One region of the Paenisporosarcina sp. P4_E4_2 genome, then DNA from elsewhere that is predicted to be linked to it. Evidence: predicted binding sites of a transcription regulator. Region 1 holds the regulator's gene; each other region holds the start of a gene.
The links. The regulator Rex, encoded in region 1, represses fermentation and respiration genes when NADH is low (regulators of the CRP and FNR family bind a similar motif). The targets are predictions, from matches to a motif close to TTGTGAAATATTTCACAA.

Region 1 (8,039 bases):
AACGCATCTCGTTAGTTAATTAAATTTGTTTTCTAATCTTATTATCCCAGTGTGTCTATGTCACTTTTGTATTCTAAAATATCCCCAGGCTGACAGTCCAAAGCCTTACAAATAGCTTCTAAAGTTGATAATCGAATTGCTTTTGCCTTTCCATTTTTCAATATAGAAAGGTTAGCCATTGTGATTCCAACCCTCTCCGAAAGTTCTGTTACGCTCATTTTTCTTTTAGCCAACATCACATCAATATTGATTATAATCGCCATTTTACTCACCTCAGACCGTTAAATCATTTTCTGATTTTATATTTATGGCATTTATTAATATCTTTTGAAGAACAGCAGCAAAGACTGCAATCACAATTGAAGCAAAAATAATGACCATTCCGATTACTACGAGTCCAGGGGCATCGTCTGAATCTGCTACGAGAAATATGGCTGGCAATACTGCCACATATAAGATACTGATTGTGATTGCACAGTATTTTATATTCTTTAAAGCCTTTACAGATAATTCCGAGAAAGCTTCGTTCTTGTCAATATAGCTTAAAAGTCTTAAAGCCTGATACAGAGCGAAGAAAAACGGAATCGCCGTTGCATACATACAGATTAAAACAGGATATTGCAAATAAGCCAGCCCATTTTCGAATTCTGTGTAAAGGTCAGCGAACTCAGGCAACACAAATATACATAAAGCAAGAATCGGAATTCCCATAAGAAAAATAACTACCTTTAAAAAGAGTGTTTCTCGTTTCATATAAAGCACCTCTCCTATTTATCTTCAATTTGATTTTAACAGGATATTTATCGTTTCACAATAAATTATTATCCTTTCCAATTCTATTCTTGCTGTATTATAAATATTCCTTTAATTTTAGACAATGAAAAAGCATTCCCCTTTGAATGACATCAGTATTCGAGCTAAAGAAATAAAAAAGAGGCTTCACATAAACTTGAACAATTTATGTGAAGCCTCTAGTCATATACACTATGTTAGCAAAATTACATTACAATATCCGCTGCTCTTCTACCTAACTTAAGATGTCTAGTGGTGAATTGTTGAAACTGATCCTTTGTAGTCAATACTGTAAGAATAGAACTTAAGAACAGAGCAATATAGTTTCCATATTTATCCATATTTAGTCCTAATATAAAAGTTACACTTGTAGCTGTAATAACCATCATTAACTTATACCATAAAGCTTTCATCACTCAATTTAAACACCTCGATTTAATTACTTAAGTATAAATTCACCTTGAGGTATTAGATTCCTTTTAATAATGAGCATAAAAAATAAACCTCAATCGGTGTTAGCGATGTTGCGCATAATGTTCCTACTGTAAACAAACAATCTCTTACATGCTAAAGAATTTTTTTATAACAGAAATAAATAGAATTAAAAAGTTTTACTTATATTCGTTATTTTCTAAAACAATTACTTGATCCTTATTGTTTTGGGCTATTTGTTTTGTATTTTCTACCAACCGAAAAATATTATCACAACATTGTTTTGCACCAATAACTAATAATGGCACACCAATAAAATCAATTTTTAATCCTCTAGAAAAAAAACCCCCAATCGACATCGCTAATGGTACAGTTGGTGATGTATTGGAGAAGATTATTTGTTCATGAAATTGATGTTTACTTTGAATCAATAAAATTAAATTTTTCATTGCTGGAACAACAAGTTTAGAAGATTTCCGACCTATTGTATACACTGGGTCTCCATTTTCATCTATCCCATGGAAAATGATGTTTCCAAAATCCTTTTTAGTTAACTTATTGAAATAGTTTACACTTAATATTTCTTCTTTTGTCAGTTCTCGTTCTGATTGGATAATTTCTTTTAAATGATATGCCGCTGCCAGAGCTGTAGTATGAGTTCCACCATAGTCATTATATATATAAATCACGATATCATCCTTTGAATTGTTTTCTTAGATTATTATGGGCATTAAATCTAAATCTAAACTCAATTCTTTTGATTAACAATTAATAAATTTACATAAAAAGCAACGCTAGCTTATGCTGCGTTTAATATTCTGAGAGCGAAATAAAAGGAACGTCCGGGTTGAAGTTCCTTTTAATTTCTACACATAACTAAGGATAGAAAAAAAGAGGCTTCTCAAAAGTTCAGTGAACTCATGAAAAGCCTCTCAAAATCAACTACGAATTAAAATCACGGCACCATTCCGGCACCAAAAACTTTCAAGTCTTAAAAGCATTGATATATCAACTTTTTCGAGACTATATTACATCATGCCGCCCATTCCGCCCATGTCAGGCATACCGCCGCCTGCATTTTTGTCTGGAATTTCTGCTACTACTGCTTCAGTAGTTAGGAACATGGCTGCTACAGATGCTGCGTTTTGAAGTGCAGAACGAGTAACTTTAGTTGGATCCACGATACCCGCTTCCATCATGTTCACCCATTCGCCGTTTGCTGCGTTGAAACCAATACCGATTTCTTCACGTTTCAAACGATCCACAATGATTGAACCTTCAAGACCTGCGTTGTTTGCGATTTGACGAACTGGCTCTTCAAGAGCACGAAGAACAATTTTCACACCAGTTGCCACGTCACCTGTTGCATCTGAAGTTACTTCCACAACTTTGTTGTAGACGTTAACTAGTGCAGTACCACCACCAGAAACGATACCTTCTTCAACAGCCGCACGTGTAGAGTTCAGTGCATCTTCAATGCGAAGTTTACGCTCTTTTAGTTCTGTTTCAGTTGCTGCACCGACTTTAATCACGGCAACACCACCTGAAAGTTTTGCTAAACGTTCTTGTAGTTTTTCTTTATCGAATTCAGAAGTAGTATCTTCTAATTGTGAACGGATTTGGCTTACGCGACCCGAAATTTTTTCTGGTTGGCCAGCACCTTCAACGATTGTTGTGTTTTCTTTCGTTACCACAACTTTCGCTGCGCGTCCTAATTGAGTGATGTTAGCAGACTTCAAGTCTAAACCAAGTTCTTCAGTGATTACTTCGCCACCTGTAAGAACCGCGATATCTTCCAACATAGCTTTACGACGGTCGCCGAATCCAGGTGCTTTTACAGCAACTGCATTGAATGTGCCACGTAATTTGTTCACTACTAATGTAGCTAAAGCTTCGCCTTCAACGTCTTCAGCAATCAAGATCAATGGTTTACCTTGTTGAACCACTTGTTCTAATACTGGAAGAATCTCTTGAATGCTTGTGATTTTTTTGTCCGTGATCAAGATATATGGATTTTCTAAAATAGCTTCCATTTTCTCTGAATCCGTAACCATGTATGGAGATGCGTAACCGCGATCAAACTGCATACCTTCCACTACATCAAGCTCAGTTGTGAATCCTTTAGATTCTTCAATTGTGATAACGCCATCGTTTCCAACGCGTTCCATTGCTTCCGCAATCAATTGACCAACTTCTTCGTCAGCAGCAGAAATAGATGCTACTTGAGCAATCGATTCTTTGCCTTCGATTTCTTTAGAGATTTCTTTTAACTCAGTAACTGCAGCAGCAACCGCTTTTTCGATACCTTTACGGATACCGACTGGGTTAGCGCCAGCTGTTACGTTTTTCAAGCCTTCGCGAATCATCGCTTGTGCAAGAACTGTTGCCGTAGTTGTACCGTCACCTGCAATTTCATTTGTTTTAGAAGCAACTTCAGCTACAAGCTTAGCGCCCATGTTTTCAAATGGATCTTCAAGTTCGATCTCTTTTGCAATCGTTACACCATCGTTAGTAATAAGTGGTGAACCGAATTTTTTCTCAAGAACGACGTTACGTCCTTTTGGTCCAAGCGTTACTTTTACAGCATCCGCCAATTTATCTACACCACGAAGCATCAAACTGCGTGCGTCTTCACTGAATTTAATTTCTTTTGCCATTTTGTAAACCCTCCTAAAATATGTTTAAGTATTAGCCTACAATTGCTAAAATATCATTTTCACGTAAAATCAAGAATTCATTACCTTCAAATTTCACTTCAGTACCTGCGTATTTAGAGAAGATGATTTTGTCGCCTTCTTTTACATCCAACTCAACACGTGTGCCGTTATCCAGTACACGACCAGTTCCTACAGCAACTACTTTGCCTTCCTGCGGCTTCTCTTTAGCAGAGTCTGGAAGTACGATACCGAATGCAGTTTTTTCCTCAGCTTCGATTAATTCGATTACAATACGATCGCCTAATGGTTTTAACAAGTGAAACAACCTCCTTGAATGGTAGTAATTATTTTATTAGCACTCTCTCTTCTTGAGTGCTAACACAATTCCTATCATAATGAATCACTCACATTTTTGCAAGTGGGAACATACAGATTTTTTGTATTCTTTGCGAGGACTCACGAAAAACAATACAATAGGAAGAGAACTTCTTTTGATGAAAGGAAACTATCTGTGAAAAATAACAAAACAGCGTTTTATCTCATATTGGTTTACATCGTAATGCAACTGTCTGGCGCCTTATTTGCTCCCCTCATTTTCAGCTATTTGAAAGGTCGGGAAGGCATGGAAATCGAGCAAGCCAAGTTGTTAGCAAGTGGCTGGTGGGTGTTCCTGAGCATGGCAGTGGCCACACTTATTGTTTTACTAATCATTCGTAAAGATGGTGCTTTTTTAAATCACTTAAAGGGTAAAAAGAGTTCTGTCCCCGCTTCGATTCTTTGGGGAATTGCCGGTTTCTTTATGGTACTCTTCGGACAAGCCATTGCCTCGCTTATTGAACAATCCTTTGGAATCGAGCAGGGATCCGAAAATACCGCTTCACTAATACAAATTGCCGAAGCAGTGCCAATGGCGATTTTTGCGATTGCCTTGTTTGCCCCTATTCTTGAAGAACTGATTTTCAGACGGGTCATTTTCGGTAACCTTGTCCAAAAAACAAATTTCTTCATTGCAGGTGCAGTGAGTGCCATCGTATTTGCGATTATCCATTTTGATTTCACACACCTTTTACTCTATGCCGTGTCAGGATTTATATTCGCATTTTTATACTATAAAACTAGACGAATTTTGACTTCGATCATCTCCCATATGCTGTTGAATGGGTTTGTTGTATTGATTCAATTAAATATGGAGAACATTGAACGCTATCAAAAGTATTTAGAATCACTATCCAATTCACAATAATAAAAGCACTAAAAGCAAAAAGCCTTCCACCATTATAGAGGTGGAAGGCTTTCATTTTGGCGTTTCGCTTCTTCGATTTTTTGAAGAGCTTCTGCCTTTATAAATTTGCGATAGCCTATTTTGGCTATGACAATGCTGAATTCAAACAGCAAGATGAGCGGAAGTGTAACCAAAACGTGCGACATAATATCTGGTGGCGTTAAAATATCCGCAACCACCACAAGCACAAGGTAAATATACTTGCGATACTTGGTCAGCATCATCGGTGTCAAAATCCCTAATCGGGTCAGGAACAGCAAGATAACCGGCATTTGGAAAACAAAACCGAATGGAATGGTCAATTGAAACAGGAATTCGAAGTATTCATTGATCCCGATTGTCTGCACAATGTTCAGATCAGCTGATAAGTCAGCCATGAAATGGATGACAAATGGGAATACGACATAGTAGGAAAATGAAACCCCTGCTATAAATAACAAAAAGATAAACGGAATGTAGCTAAGAGTTGCCGTTCGCTCTTTTTGATAGAGTCCTGGAGAAATGAATGCCCAAATTTGATATAAAATGAGTGGGGATGTCATGACTATTGCCAAAACCATCATTACGGAAATTAATATTTTAAATGGATCCGTAATTTTAAATGCATTCAATGTTATGTTGCGTGCTTCTTCACTTACCTGCAAAAATTCTATCAGTGGGCCAGCTAGGAAATAGCTGATGATCACTGCTATAACAAAGAAAACGACGATTATCATCAGTCGTTTTCTTAATTCAATAATATGTTCAACTGTAGTCATGTCTCTTTCTTCCATCAGAAAAACACCCTAACGTACTTACTTATCTTCTTCTTCTATCTTTTTCTTCTTTTTATGATCGTCATCTTCGTCGTCATCGACTAGACCTCTTGTTGCATTTTTGAATTCGCGAAGCGAACTGCCGAATGCTCGTCCCAGTTCAGGAAGCTTTTTCGGACCGAATACAAGTAAAGCCACTACCACAATCAATAAAATACTCAATGGACCTGTAGGCATGATAGGCACCTCCTCGTGTCTATATTTATTTTAACGCATTTTTGCTTAGTTTGCTATTTGCTTCTATGAATTATGTGTGAACGTTTCTTCATCCTGTTTAATGAAGTAAATCAGTGTTTGCAGCTCTACGGACAAATCAATTGTATGAACACGTATCGTATCAGGGACAGTCAGACGAATCGGCGTGAAGTTCAAAATCCCTTTTACGGATGTTTTCGTTAATCGGTCCGTTACTTCCTGCGCTGCTCTTGAAGGCACGGTTAAAATCACGAGTTCGATTCCGTATTCCTGTATTTTTTCTTCTAGCTTGCTAGGCTCGAAGATCGGGATGTCACTAATCATCCCATCTTTCGTTGCACTTGTATCAAATGCCACTACGATTCGGGTGTTATGATTTTTATGGAAATTGTATTTCAGAAATGCCGTCCCTAAACTACCTACACCAATTAATGCGACATTCGTTTCTTCATCCTGATCGAGTGTTTGACGGAAAAATGCCAACAGATTTGGCACATCATAACCGTAACCTTTTTTGCCTAACGCACCAAAATGTGAAAAGTCCCGGCGAATAGTTGCTGAATCTATTTTCATCGCTTCACTCAGTTCCTGTGAAGATACCCTTTTCTTCCCTGCGTTCGAGAAGTTTTGGATGAATCGGTAATAGAGAGGTAATCTTTTAGTTGTAGCTTGTGGAATTTTAAGCGGTTCTTGTTTCATGCCGTTCCTCCTGCATTCAAGCGAAATCGCTTTCATCTTACATGAGTAAATGAGAGAAGTAAAGTTCAGTCGTTGCATGAGTTCCTGGCATCCATTAAACTAAGTGAGAACTGAGGTGGAATTCATGATTGTCTTACAAGTGAATCAATTATATAAATCGTTTGTCGTCGATGAAATATTAAGCGGTGTCAAACTTGAAATTAACCATCGTGACCGTGTGGCTTTAGTCGGACGAAACGGTGCCGGAAAGTCGACACTCCTGAAAATTATTGCAGGTGAAATGTCGTATGACTCTGGAGAAATCATCATTCCTAAAGGCACAAAAGTCGGTTATATGGAACAACATGCAGGCATTGACTCCGACTTATCCATTTGGGACGAAATGATGACCATTTTTGAGCATCACCGGGATGCTGAAAGAGAATTGCGTTCCCTGGAACAGCAAATGGCGAATCCCGAAGTATATGAAAACGCTGAGTCTTATGCGCGTATCATGTCTGACTATGACAATAAACAAGTGGCATTCAAAGACTCCGGTGGCTATCAGTATGAAGCGGATACCCGTTCCGTCCTTCACGGAATGCAATTCTTCCCTGAAGAATACACAAAACCAATTCAATCGCTATCGGGTGGTCAAAAAACTCGACTGGCATTGGCTAAATTATTATTAACAAAGCCAGATTTACTGATTCTTGATGAGCCGACGAACCATTTGGACATCGATACGCTCAGTTGGCTGGAGCGTTATCTTCAAGGATATCCTGGTGCGATACTTATCGTTTCGCATGACCGTTACTTCCTTGATCAAGTCGTGAACTTTGTATATGAAGTTTCCCGTCACAAAGTGAAACGTTTTGTAGGTAATTATAGTGCTTACTTGGATGAAAAGGCCAAGACGTACGAACGCGATATGAAAACATTTGATAAGCAACAAGAGGAAAAAGCTAAACTTGAAGATTTTGTTCAACGTAACCTTGCACGTGCTTCCACGACTAAGATGGCACAGTCACGTCGCAAAGTATTGGAGAAAACGGATTGGATGGATTCGCCGGACGGGGATGAAAAATCTGCGAATTTCGGATTTTCTATTGACCGTCAAAGTGGCAATGACGTCTTGAAAGTGCAAGATGTAACAGTCGGTTATTCTGGGAAACCTGTCTCTCAGGA
Region 2 (4,448 bases), on a different contig from region 1:
AATGCAACCCCGATGTACATTGTTGTTTGTAATAATCCACGTGCTTCAGGTTGGCGAGCCATACCTTCGATTGTTTTTGAAACGATTAATCCGTTACCGATACCTGCTCCTAGAGCTCCTAAACCGATTGCGATTGCTGCTGCTAAAATACCAATTGAACCTTCCATGTGTGTGTTGCCTCCTTGAAATTTGTTTTTTCTTTGTTCAAGTATTGAACAAGTTATACTTAATGATCATGACTCACTTTGTGAGACATATAAACCATTGTTAAAATGACGAAGATGAACGATTGAATCGTTCCGACGAAAATCGAGAAACCTTYCCAAGCTAATGTTGGAATCAATGCTCCTGCAAAACCAAAAAWACTTGCGCCGCCAATACCTGCTAGTAACCCTAGCAATACTTCCCCTGCATAAATGTTCCCGTAAAGTCGAAGACCAAGTGTCACCGTATTGGCGAACTCTTCTACAATCTTAAGGGGCAGAAGGAACGGTAAAGGTTTCAAGAAATCTTTTCCGTACTCGGAAAGACCTTTTAACTTGATGCCATAGTAATGAGTTAATATCATGACCATAACCGCTAACGTCATCGTTATGATTGGATCTGCGGTTGGAGATTTCCACCACAATTCACCATTGATAACGATTGAAAATGGTAGACCTAACATGTTCGCTACAAAGATGAACATGATAAGCGTAATACCTAGAACATGGAATCGTCCACCTGTATTCCAGTCCATATTGCTTTTGATAATCCCTTTTACGAAGTCCATTAACCACTCCATAAAATTTTGCATACCAGTTGGCTTTAAACTTAAGTTCCGAGTAGAAACTACRGCGATTAATAGAACGATAAGTGCCGTTACTGTTAGCATCATAACGTTTGATAGGTTGAACGTAAGCCCAAGCCATACCACCGTCGGGTTCTCATGATGCACGTGCATTCACCTCTCTTTCACAATTCGGTATAGAGTTTTTCATGTATATAATCCTGTCTACTATTAATAGAAGACAATCGAGATTACTGAATTCATGCTTCTTCCTGATTTCGACATTCTTCATGTCAAACCGAAAGAAATTCTTGCAAAGGGTGTTTAAACGGAAAGTAGTTTCTATGTATGGTCTTACTGTTGAAACTGTTAAATGAGTTTCTTCCTATACATAAATAACGGTCTAAATCATGATTCACTCTTTTGAATGGTCAAGATCATGGCTGTTACACCGACTGCAAGGCCAATGAACAGAAAAAGCACTAAAAATAACGGGGTGGTGTCTATTTTGTCATCGAGCCACATTCCAGTGAAAACTCCTATTAAAATAGAACCAACAAGTTGTGAGAGAATAGCCGAATAAAGGGCCATTTCTTGTAAAGGACGTCTCGTTTGACGCATGGTGATCCTCACGTTTTTGCATGACTTTGTAAAAATCGCGAATCTGATAGAAAGCAGATACGACAAGGTTTCAACGTGAATTATACACATGAAAGCCCTCTCATTCATACCCTTTGTAAGCATACAATAGGGGTAAAATGATGTCAATTGATTCCCGTGAAAAACTTCACAAAGTCGCCTCAATCGACATATTGTCGACAAATTTGCAAACAGCAGGCTGAGTTGTTATGAAATATCTTTTTTTGGTGCTGGTGCAGATTGTTTAGTAGTGGTTATCTCGATGTTTATCTCGTATTCGAAGAAGGTTATCTGCATTTTGTGTGGTGATATCTTCAATTCGAGTAGCGTTATCTAGATTTCACCTACGTTTATCTAGAATTCGGACAACTATATCTAAAATTCACGTTTTCGGATACAATTCCCTAACAATGTCATAGTGAAAGGGACTGCCGAGGCTGTCCCTTTTCCTTTTTTCTACTTATTTAAATAGTCTTTCAGCGCTTCAACGATTCGTCTTGATGCTTCACCGTCACCATACGGGTTGGATGCATGAGACATTGACGCATAAGCTTCATCGTTCGTCAGCAAATCTTTTGCTAAACCATAAATTGTTTCTTCGTCCGTACCCGCTAGCTTCAATGTTCCTGCCGCGATTCCTTCTGGACGTTCAGTCGTATCGCGCAATACAAGAACCGGTTTCCCTAAAGAAGGTGCTTCTTCCTGCACGCCGCCTGAATCAGTCAATATAATGAAAGAACGTGCTGCGAAGTTATGGAAATCGAGTACTTCTAGAGGCTCGATCAAGTGAATGCGTGGATCATTTCCAAGGATTTCWCTAGCTATTTCACGTACAGCAGGATTCATATGAACTGGGTAGACAACTTGTACGTCGTCATGTTCTTCAATCAAACGTTTGATTGCACGGAACATGTTGCGCATCGGTTCACCCAAGTTTTCACGACGGTGTGCCGTCAATAAAATCATTCGGTCTGAGCCGATTTGTTCCAGTACAGGATGCGAGTACTCTTCGCGAACCGTTGTTTTCAACGCGTCAATCGCCGTGTTGCCTGTTACGACAATGCGATCTTCCGGTTTGTTTTCACGGCGAAGGTTATCTGCAGATACTTCCGTTGGTGAGAAATGCAGGTCTGCCATAACACCAGTTAATTGGCGGTTCATTTCCTCAGGGTATGGTGAGTATTTATTAAATGTACGAAGTCCCGCTTCTACGTGACCAACTGCGATTTGGTTATAGAAAGCCGCTAAGCTTGCAATGAAAGTCGTTGTCGTATCGCCATGTACCAAGACGATGTCGGGCTTCGATTCTTTCATGACTGCATCCAATCCTTCAAGTCCACGTGTTGTCACGTCGATTAAAGTCTGGCGGTCTTTCATAATGTTCAAATCGAAGTCAGGTGTAATGCCGAATGTGTCCAATACTTGGTCAAGCATTTGGCGATGTTGCGCCGTTACGGTCACGATGGATTCGATTTCGTCTGTATGTTTTTCTAATTCCAATACGAGTGGTGCCATTTTAATTGCTTCTGGGCGTGTCCCAAAAATCGTCATGACTTTCCATTTTTTCGTCAAGGTCAAAGCACTTCCTTACTTATTTTGTTCCGAACAAACGGTCACCAGCATCGCCAAGTCCTGGCACGATGTAACCATGGTCGTCCAATTTTTCGTCAAGGGCAGCAATGTAGATATCAACATCAGGGTGTGCTTGTTGAAGAACCTCTACACCTTCTGGAGCAGCGATTAAGCACATAAATTTAATGCTTTTTGCACCGCGGTTTTTCAAAGCATTGATTGCAACAAGTGCAGATCCACCCGTTGCAAGCATTGGATCAACTAATATAAAATCACGCTCTTCAACGTCCGCTGGGAGCTTCACATAATATTCGATAGGCTGTAAAGTTTCTGGATCACGGTATAAGCCGATATGTCCGACTTTAGCCGCTGGGATTAATGTTAAAATACCGTCTACCATACCGATACCGGCACGCAAAATTGGCACGATGCCTAATTTTTTACCAGATAAAACTTTTGCTTTAGCTGTTGTTACTGGCGTTTCTACTTCAACATCATCAAGAGGCATATCGCGTGTAATTTCAAAAGCCATCAATGTTGCTACTTCATCTACCAATTCGCGAAATTCTTTCGTACCCGTCTTCTTGTCACGGATATATGTTAATTTATGTTGGATCAATGGATGATCAAATACGTATACTTTTCCCATTTTGTCCTCTCCTTTAACGTTCAAACTTTATCTATTATAGCAGAAAAAAACGGTTACGCTCGACTCCCTTCATATTTACATTTTTAAGAAAGTTTCGTTTATATGACAAGATGATTGATTGAAAGGTTCCTTTCCAATTGGAGAGGAGTGTTTATTCCCTCTCTTATTTTGATTTGTTCTCTTTCGCGAATGTTTATTCCTTTTATATAATTTATTTGAATTCTCAATACAAGCACACCAAGTTTTCCCTTATGAAAATTACCTTATAATGTATTTAAGCTATTTTTATCCTTTCAAATCATGTCTGTCGAAAAAATAAGAAAAGCACCACAGACTAATCGTCCATGGTGCCTTAAAATTCCACACTATTTTACTTCGAGTGATGGGCTCGGTTCTTTTTGTGGAACCCTTTTCCATAATAATAAACTGTTAAGAAAACTAGCCATAGTGGCCCAACAACAAGTGCGATTCTTGTATCCGGGGAATATGCCATTACAACGATAACAAACACTAGGAAAGCAAGTGCAATATAAGATGTGATCGGGAAGAAAGGAACTTTGTATTTCAGTTTTGCTTTCTCCGCAGGTTTTAGTTTCTTACGGAATTGGATTTGAGAAACCAAAATAATCCCCCACGTCCAGATAGCACCGAAAGTTGCGATGCTCGTTACCCATGTAAATACTTTAGCCGGCACTATATAATTCAAAATTACCCCAACCAGTAAAACTATTGCTGTTGCAATAACGGCTTTTCCTGGAACACCGTTTCTTGTCAGGTTTGCAAATTTCTTTGGAGCTTCACCGTGTTCTGCTAAGTTAA
Region 3 (4,223 bases), on a different contig from region 1:
AACCGAACGCCAAGCCATAATTTTTACGTTTCCAAATCAGCCATACCGTTCCGACAAACATCAGGAATGAAATACCAAACACCCACCATAAATCAAGAATGCGCGCATAGTGTTCCGGATTATGTCCGCGAAGCTCGAAGATGATTCCGCCTGCTGTGATCATCGTTGGCAATGCCCAAATGAGCGAATACTTACGAAGCAATTCAGTTGCCGATCGGTCACCTGCTTTATTGGCATACCAAGTCAGGAAGACAGCCGAAATATAAAGCAGTGCCGCGATGCTTAATACAACTATGCTCCAGGTCAACGGACTCGTAAAGAGCTTCCAGTAATCCAGGACTGGATGGTCATTTACCATTGAGATGAATCCGCCTTCGGAAATCGTCAAAACGATTGAAAGTGATGCCGGGATAAACAAACCGGATAACCCGTACATGAAGGTATATCCTTTATGCCCATATGAACCATACATCGCAAATGCGTAATAGGATCCGCGGATTGCAAGCAGGATGATCGCGATGCTTGCAGGAACCAATAGCGTCGTCCCATAGTAGAATGCAGTTTTAGGGAAGAAACCGATAATCCCGACGAAGAAGAAAACGAGAAATACATTTGTTACTTCCCATACAGGTGAGAGGTAGCGCTCAATAATGTTCGTCAGGATATGGTCACGCCTAGTCAGTGTGTTATATGCATTGAAGAAACCTGCACCAAAGTCGATGGATCCGATTATCAAGTAGCCAAACAGGAAAATCCATAAGACAGAAAGTCCGACTATTTCGAGCGTCATACGAAGTCACCGCCTTTTTCTTTGCGTCTATCCTCAATTTCTTGCTCCACTGGATTCTTCTTGAACATGCGTCTGAGAATGACGACACTACCTACTCCAAGAATCAGATATAGACCGGCAAATAGCACCAGAATTAAATCCACTTGGCCACTGGTCGTAGCCGCATCCTCCACTCGCATGATGTTTCGCAAAATCCAAGGCTGACGGCCTACTTCTGCGAGCCACCAACCGAATTCAATTGCCAGCACTGCTAACGGTCCGCTCGCAACAAGCAGCCATCTGAACCATTTCGTCTGTACAATCGACCACTTTCTCCATACCGCGAATACATAGACAGCAGAAAGGAAAGCTAGCCACATGCCGATTGTCACCATCATGTCAAATAAGTAATGAATGTATAGTGGTGGTTCTTCATCATCAGGCACTTGGTCAAGTCCCTTAACTTCAGAGAATGGGTCGCCATGGGCAAGAATACTCAGCGCATATGGAATTTTGATGGCATACTTAACTTCCCCATCGTCCAGAACGCCGTACATTACTAACGAAGCATTTTCTTCCGTCTCAAAATGCCATTCCGCAGCAGCGAGTTTTTCAGGCTGGTACTCCGCCAAATATTTCCCGGAGAAGTCCCCGATAATTGCCGTTGCAATAGAGAAGATAAGGCCGAGCTTCATTGTTAAAAACAAGGCTTTTTTATGGTACACATGATTGGAGCCTCTCAATAATCGGTAAGCAGCAATCGAAGCAAGCACAAATGCCGCCGTCATGTAGGCTGTCACAACAACATGCGCCACTTTAGTAGGCATTGCAGGGTTGAACATGGCCAGCAGAGGATTGATGTTAATCAATTCCCCATCTACCAAATCAAATCCTTGAGGAGCATTCATGAATGCATTCACAATCGTAATAAATACCGCTGAGAATGATGCCCCGACTGCAACCGGAATCAGTAATAATAAATGTTTCTTTTGATTTTCAAATCGATCCCATGTATATAAATAAATCCCTAAAAATATGGCTTCAAAGAAAAACGCGAACGTTTCCATGAATAATGGCAAAGCTATCACGTTCCCTGCAAGTTCCATAAAGTTCGGCCAGAGTAATGAAAGTTGGAGACCAATGGCCGTCCCTGTAACTACGCCCACTGCAACTGTGATGACGAAACCACGTGCCCACCGTCTTGCGAGAAGAATGTAATGTTCATCATTTTTCTTGATTCCCACCCACTGGGCGATCATAATCATGAGCGGAATACCTACCCCAATGGTGGCATAGATAATATGAAACGATAGCGTAAGTTCAGTTAATATCCTACTAAAAAATACTGCTTCTTCATTCCCCACTTAAAACCCCTCCTATTAACTTCAGAAAATCCTACCTATTATCGACAACATCATAATGGTTGCCACAATAAACGCAAGCCACATTAACTTTTTCTCTTGTTTTTTATACATGTCGTCACCTTCCTTAATTCCTATCATACCCCAATTAGAGTCATTCAAAATCTCGGGATGTATCGATTTTGTCACGTCCCTGTGAAGGAAATGTGAAAACTATCACATATTGATATTGCGAAAGTTCTGAGCATTTTGTATTCTAAGTAAATCATACTTAATTTTCGAGGTGAATGCGATGAAAACGAAGCGTAAAGTGTTGGCGTACATAACAAAAGGCCAGGCACCMAATTTGGAATTACTTGTTTTCGAGCACAAACAACATCCGGAAGCAGGCTTGCAAGTTCCAGCCGGCACAATCGAAGAAGACGAGCAACTAATTGATGCATTGTACCGGGAAATTAATGAAGAAACAGGTATCACGCGTGACAAACTGTCTTTCATTGGAAAAATCCACAAGTATAACTATTATCCGAATGGAAAAGGCACAGTTCATGAACGTAATTTTTTCCATCTGGATTATGCGGGCGACCAACAAAATTGGGAGCACCTTGTGGTTTGCGATGGATTAGATAACGGCCTCACATTCCAGTTCCGTTGGGAGCCACTCGGAACGTTGCCAAAACTTGCAGGTGCACAGGATGTTGCAGTTGAGATGCTAAGTCTGAGAAGAAAGAGACATGAGGAATCGACCGATTGAGTAAAAGGCGAGAAAATCCATTCATTGATGATTGGTGGAAAACCTGTCTTTACAAGTTACTATAAAAAGAACAAAGAGCATTTCCTGGTCTTCCAGGAAATGCTCTACAAATTAATTATGGACGGTCTTGTTCACGAATGTCGTTGATCGGAACAAACACTTCAATATGACGATATAAATTTTCAAATACCGCTGGTGCATTCCCACCGTATTCACCGTCTAAATTTAGTTGGACATGATCGTCTGCTGATACAGTGATATGTTTGGCTTTTTTATAAACAACATGAGGATCTTCCAAATGCTCACCACGTATTGCAAGGGTTGCCAATCGAATAAACTCGGCAATGTTACACTTTCTCAAAATGAGTAATGTAAACAGGCCATCATTGACGCTCGAGTCGGGAGCAAGTCTTTCAAATCCACCTACTGAATTTGTCAGGCCCACAAGAAACATCATCGCTTCGTCATCAAACACTTCCCCATCGTATTCTATCCTTACTTGGGAAGCGCGAATAGACGGCAGCATTTCAATTCCTTTTAAATAATATGCGAGTTGACCAAGTACAGTTTTCAACTTACTCGGTACGTCATACGTTAACTCAGTTATTTTCCCGCCGCCCGCGATATTAATAAAATAGCGATCATTGACAACGCCAACATCAACGGGAATTGTATCGTTCGCCAAAATAATGTTCACTGCCTTATCAATATCTCGAGGAATTCGAAGTGCGCGCGCAAAGTCATTAGTCGTTCCCATTGGGATTAGGCCGACTTTCGGGCGCTTTTCAAATTGACTGATTCCGGCCACTACTTCATTTAACGTGCCGTCCCCACCAGCTGCAATCACCAGGTCAAATCCTCGCTCCACTGCATAATTAGCGGCTCCAACAGCGTCACCTTCACACGTCGTTGCGTGACATGACGTTTCGTAACCAGCCTTCTCTAATTTTTCTAAAACCTCAGGCAAGTGTTTTTTGAATAACTCACGGCCAGATGTTGGATTGTAAATAATGCGTGCACGTTTCATACACATTTCCTTCTTCCTGCTTTACATTTTATTCTATTTGCTAGGACTCCTGAGCGATCTGAAAAGTTCCCTGTCAACAGTTCAGCAGGAATAGTCCACGAAAAGAAGCCGGACATATGCCTCGGCTTGATTTCTTTATTATATACGAATGCACCCAGTAGAACAATTATGACTGTTTTTGCAGTGCTCCTGTAAATTCCTTACGGATGTCCTCGTAAACCCACAACCAGTATTCAGGTGTAGATTTGTACTGAGCTGTGATTTTCTCAATAAAATCCTTTTGCTTGTCTTTGAACGTTGGGTCATCTGATG

Region 2: AC1DSB_RS05010 (AtpZ/AtpI family protein) is a predicted target of Rex. The motif match lies at 1,545-1,562, and genes of this name have one in related genera.
Region 3: AC1DSB_RS03310 (cytochrome ubiquinol oxidase subunit I) is a predicted target of Rex. The motif match lies at 2,335-2,352, and genes of this name have one in related genera.

The regions. Positions count from the first base shown of each region.
Region 1 covers NZ_JBFUJC010000102.1:632-8,670, forward strand. The annotation lists gene AC1DSB_RS09200 (helix-turn-helix domain-containing protein) at 42-263, opposite strand; gene AC1DSB_RS09205 (DUF2975 domain-containing protein) at 274-753, opposite strand; gene AC1DSB_RS09210 (DUF3189 family protein) at 1,404-1,913, opposite strand; gene groL (chaperonin GroEL) at 2,253-3,881, opposite strand; gene groES (co-chaperone GroES) at 3,913-4,197, opposite strand; gene AC1DSB_RS09225 (lysostaphin resistance A-like protein) at 4,393-5,124, shown strand; gene tatC (twin-arginine translocase subunit TatC) at 5,157-5,936, opposite strand; gene tatA (twin-arginine translocase TatA/TatE family subunit) at 5,958-6,155, opposite strand; gene AC1DSB_RS09240 (redox-sensing transcriptional repressor Rex) at 6,219-6,872, opposite strand; partial or broken gene AC1DSB_RS09245 (ABC-F family ATP-binding cassette domain-containing protein) at 6,997-8,039, shown strand, end outside.
Region 2 covers NZ_JBFUJC010000035.1:8,899-13,346, forward strand. The annotation lists gene atpE (F0F1 ATP synthase subunit C) at 1-167, opposite strand, end outside; gene atpB (F0F1 ATP synthase subunit A) at 227-937, opposite strand; gene AC1DSB_RS05010 (AtpZ/AtpI family protein) at 1,178-1,390, opposite strand; gene wecB (non-hydrolyzing UDP-N-acetylglucosamine 2-epimerase) at 1,865-2,980, opposite strand; gene upp (uracil phosphoribosyltransferase) at 3,000-3,629, opposite strand; gene AC1DSB_RS05025 (amino acid permease) at 4,000-4,448, opposite strand, start outside.
Region 3 covers NZ_JBFUJC010000016.1:16,642-20,864, reverse strand. The annotation lists gene AC1DSB_RS03315 (cytochrome d ubiquinol oxidase subunit II) at 1-790, opposite strand, end outside; gene AC1DSB_RS03310 (cytochrome ubiquinol oxidase subunit I) at 787-2,133, opposite strand; gene AC1DSB_RS03305 (NUDIX hydrolase) at 2,423-2,884, shown strand; gene AC1DSB_RS03300 (diacylglycerol kinase) at 3,000-3,911, opposite strand; gene AC1DSB_RS03295 (thioredoxin family protein) at 4,078-4,223, opposite strand, start outside.